Regions from separate parts of the Aminobacter sp. UC22_36 genome, predicted to be linked through region 2. Evidence: predicted binding sites of a transcription regulator. Region 2 holds the regulator's gene; the other holds the start of a gene.

Region 1 (2,402 bases), 2.4 Mb from region 2:
GGCGCTGACCTACTACGAGCCGACGCTGCGCGGCGTGCTCAAGAAGGGCGGCTTCCTGACCCGCGACAGCCGTGTCGTCGAGCGTAAGAAGTACGGTAAGGCCAAGGCCCGTCGTAGCTTCCAGTTCTCGAAGCGCTAAGCGCCTCGTATTTCAGAATTTGGGAAAGGCCACCTTCGGGTGGCCTTTTTCGTTATGGACTTGGAAAAGTCAGTTCGTCGGCAGCTCTCGCAGTTCCGACGCGGCGTGGCCCACGGCCGAGGCGACCGATTCGTCGATCTCCGCATAGGGTACGCGATAGCCATTGGCGGCCAGCCAGTTGATGGCAGCCTTTGGTTCGTCGGTCTGGATCATGGTGGCGCCGCGCTCGGCCCAGAAGCCGAACACCTCATTTGGAAATCCGGCAGCCACGGCGAGCTCGTCGCCGCGACCGCCCGACAGGAAGCCTCCGGGCTTGTTGACGATGGCGTGGGTGTCGACCCAGATGTGCCAGTTGCCACGGATGGAGGCCGCCCTCACCTTTGCCGTAAACAGCGGCCCGCCAGTCTCGGTCATCTTCTCCGCGTTGCCGCGCCAAGTGATCATCTCCACGGCATCGGCGGCAAAGGCCTTGCCAGCGGCTGCGACGAAGGCAGGGTCGCGCACGGCATCGTCGGCCATGATCGGCATGAACTGGAACCCCTGCCCCACGCGCGCCATGGTCGCCTTGACGGCGGCGACGCGCTCGGCATTCCACAGGTTGGCCTTGACGACGACCTGCTCTTCCATGCCCATTTCGCGCGCCAGAGCGACCATATCGACGAGATCGGCGGTTTCGAGCTTGTTGTCGAGATTGACCAGGATCTTGCCTTTGGCTGCCTCCAGCATTTCCCGCAGCGTCGGCACTGGCTCGCCGGTCACCGCTCCCGTGCCTTCAACGACAAGTCGGCAGTGGCGAAGTTCATCCAAAGTCCGCGCTATCACCTCGCCCTTGCAGTCGGTGGTCCGGTCGAGCCAGCTGTCATGCATGACGATCAGTTCGCCGTCCTTTGACCGGCGTATGTCGATCTCGACCATTTCGGCGCCCAGGGCGATCACGCCGCGCAGCGAGGCGATGGAGTTCTCTGGATAAAGCGTCTTGCCTGCTTCCAGCCCGCCGCCGCGATGGGCAACAACCATGACGTGGTCGCGCCACTGGTTGGCATTTTCGAAACGCTCGAGGATCTGCTCGCTGCGCGGGCCGGCATGGCTCGCCGACGCAATACCAAGAGCAAGGAGTAACGAGGTCGTGGCTGCCAGAACTGTCCGCATCGGAATCGCTCCATGACCGAAGGACGCGAGCAAGGACCTACGCAGTTGCGATGACAGGGGCGTGTAGGCCAGATGACAGTCAAATGACCAAAAGATGGCCCGGCAAGGCGCCTGTCACACGCGCAACACCTCGGGGCTGGCATGTTGCGGCCAGCTTCTGTAGTTCTTGCGCCTCGAAATTCCGAAAGACCGACTGAGGAGACTGCCTATGCCCACTTCATCGATCGATCACGCTTTCACCGCGCGCACCGCTTCGGGGCGCTCGGGTGATCCGACCTATGCAGGGGCTTTGTCCTTCATGCGCCGCAAATATTCGAAGAACGTCGCCGGCGCCGACGCGGTGGTCTGGGGCATTCCGTTCGACGCAGCCGTCACCAACCGTCCAGGTGCCCGTTTCGGCCCGCAGGCGATCCGCCGTGCCTCGGCGATCTTCGACTGCGACCCGCAATACCCGTTCAATCGTGACCTGTTCGACGATCTCGCCGTGATCGACTATGGCGACTGCCTGCTCGACAGTGGCAACCATCAGAAGACGCCGGCAGCGATCGAACGTGAAGCGGCCAAGATCCTGAAATCCGGCGCCTTCCTTCTGACGCTCGGCGGCGACCATTTCGTCACCTGGCCAGTGCTGAAGGCGCATGCGGCGATTCATGGCCCGATGGCGCTGGTGCAGTTCGATGCCCACCAGGACACCTGGCCTGACGACGGCAAGCGCATCGACCACGGCTCGTTCGTTGGGCGTGCGGTCAAGGACGGGATCATCGATCCCGACCGCTCGATCCAGATCGGCATCCGCACCCATGCGCCCGCAGATTTCGGTATCAAGATCCTCTACGGCCACGAGGTCGAGGAGATGCGCGCCGCCGACATCGCTTACGCGATTGCCGAGCGCACCGGCGGCAAGAAGACTTATGTCACCTTCGACATCGATTGCCTCGACCCGGCCTTTGCGCCGGGGACCGGCACGCCGGTGGCGGGCGGGCCGTCCTCGGCCAAGATCCTGTCGGTGCTGCGCCAGATGACCCAGATCGATATTGTCGGCGCTGACATCGTCGAGGTTGCACCAGCCTATGACCATGCCGATATTACCGCCATCGCCGGCTCGACGGTCGCC
Region 2 (2,402 bases):
CATCGACTACGCCGGCAACACCATCGTCGAGGAAACCAAACGGCTGGTGACCCAGCGGATGCCAGCCGAAGCCCTGGTCGACGAGTGCATCGCCATGATCAGGCGCCTGATCGACAGCGACACTTCAGGCGCGGCGGTGCTGCGCATCGCCATTGCCGTCCAGGGCATCACCGATGCCGCATCGCGCAAGCTGTTGTGGTCGCCGATCACCCAGCACGACGACATCCCCTTCGCCGATCGGCTCGAACAGGAGTTCGGCGTGCCCGTGTCGGTCGAAAACGACTGCAACATGATCGCCGAGGCGCTGCGCTGGCGCGACCCGGCCCGCTATCGCGACGATTTCATCGCCATCCTGTTGTCGCACGGCATCGGCATGGGTCTCGTCATCAAGGGCGAGCTGTTCACCGGCACCCAATCGTCCGGCGCCGAGTTCGGCCACATGATCCACCGTCCCGACGGCGCGCTCTGCCGCTGCGGCCGCCGCGGCTGCATCGAGGCCTATGCCGGCAACTACGCCATCTGGCGCAACGCCAGGCTTGGCGACGAAAACGCCGAGCCGTTGGCCGACCTGTCCGACGACGACATCAGGGCGCTTGCCGATGCGGCCCGCGACCATGACGGCCCCGAGCGGGAAGCCTTCCGCAAAGCCGGCGAAGCCATCGGCTTCGGCCTGGGTTCGATGTTTGCTTTGTTCGACCCCGCGCCGCTCGCTTTCGTCGGCGTCGGCGCCACAGCCTTCGACCTGATGGAGCCGCATGTCCGCGCCGCCATCGCCAAGACCGCCGGCGGGCTGCACTCGAAGGCGATCTCGTTCGACACCGAGCCCAACGAGGTACCGCTCAAGCGCGAGGGCGCGATGATGCGCGCCCTGCTCACTGTCGATCAGGAGATTTTTGCCGCCGGCACAGCCCCGCGCCGCGCCGAGGCCGAAATCGCTTAATCCTCGCGGATGGCGTAGCCGGCACCGCGGATGGTGCGGATCACGTCAGGCATGCGGCCATTGTTGACGGCCTTGCGCAGACGCCCGACATGCACGTCGACAGTGCGCTCGTCGATATAGATCGTCTCGCCCCAGACATTGTCGAGCAGCTGGCTGCGCGAGAACACCCGGCCCGGATGCCGCATCATGAATTCGAGCAGGCGGAACTCGGTCGGCCCGAGCTTGATCTCGCTCTTCTTGCGGTAGACGCGGTGCGACTCGCGGTCGAGCATGATGTCGCCGACCTTCAGCACCGAAGACAGCACCTCGGGCTTGGCCCGGCGCAGCAGCGCCTTGACGCGTGCCATGAACTCCGGCGTCGAAAACGGCTTGACCAGATAGTCGTCGGCGCCGGTCGAAAGCCCGCGCACACGGTCGCTCTCTTCGCCGCGCGCCGTCAGCATGATGATCGGCAGGCGTTCGGTGTCGGGCCGCATCCTGAGCCTGCGGCACAATTCGATGCCGGAAAGTGCCGGCACCATCCAGTCGAGCACCAGAAGGTCGGGCACGTTTTCCTGGAGCCTGATCTCGGCCTCGTCGCCACGGGTGACGACTTCGACCTGGTAGCCTTCGGACTCGAGGTTGTAGCGAAGCAGCACGCCCAGCGGCTCTTCATCCTCGACGACCATGATCTTGGGGGCGATCATCGGCTGTCCCCTTTCTTGGTGCATGACCCCAACCGGATCATGCACGGATTTAAAGTCCTGCAGCATCCTTGCGCATCCATCGGGACACGCATCGCCGCAGAGTTCAGGCCGGAACCGTCGTCGTGGTCTCGTCGACCTTCGGCCGGTTGAGCGGCAGCTGCGTGCCGGTCACCACGAAATAGGCGTTCTCGGCGATGTTGGTGACATGGTCGCCAATGCGCTCGAGGTTCTTGGCGCAGAACAGCAGATGCGTGCAGGCGGTGATGTTGCGCGGATCTTCCATCATATAGGTCAGCAGTTCGCGGAACACGGCGGTGTACTGGATGTCGATCTTCTGGTCGTCGGCGCGCAGGTCCTTCAGGCCCTCGGCCTTGCGCGCGACATAGAGATCGACGACGCCGCGAACCTGGCCAAGCACCAGTTGCGCCATCGCGTCGATCGAATGCGACAGGTTGCGCGGTGTCGGCGACTGGCCGACAGCACCGACACGCTTGGCGATGTTCTTGGCAAGGTCGCCGATGCGCTCGAGGTCGCCCGCCATGCGGATGGCGCCGACAACGGCGCGCAGATCCTGCGCCATCGGCTGGCGCTTGGCGATCAGCGTGATTGCCGAATTGTCGAGATCGCGCTGCTTGGCATCCATGATCGTGTCGTCGGCAACGACGTTCTGCGCCAGCGACTGGTCGGACGACAACAGCGCGCGGATGGCGCCGGCAACCATCGCGCTGGCGAGGTCGCCCATGTCGCGGATGAGCTGGTCGACGTGCTGGAGTTCC

What was found. Region 2 encodes PhoB, which activates phosphate uptake and scavenging genes when phosphate is short. Its sites were predicted from a motif close to TGTCATNNANCTGTCAT; they were not measured.
Region 1: a site for PhoB is predicted at 1,361-1,377, ahead of ACHMW7_RS20100 (glycerophosphodiester phosphodiesterase family protein). Genes of this name have one in related genera too.

Annotation. Positions count from the first base shown of each region.
Region 1 covers NZ_CP171996.1:3,394,690-3,397,091, forward strand. Annotated here, with positions in the region: gene rpsI (30S ribosomal protein S9) at 1-139, shown strand, start outside; gene ACHMW7_RS20100 (glycerophosphodiester phosphodiesterase family protein) at 209-1,288, opposite strand; gene speB (agmatinase) at 1,497-2,402, shown strand, end outside.
Region 2 covers NZ_CP171996.1:965,866-968,267, reverse strand. Annotated here, with positions in the region: gene ACHMW7_RS07830 (ROK family protein) at 1-940, shown strand, start outside; gene phoB (phosphate regulon transcriptional regulator PhoB) at 937-1,626, opposite strand; gene phoU (phosphate signaling complex protein PhoU) at 1,730-2,402, opposite strand, start outside.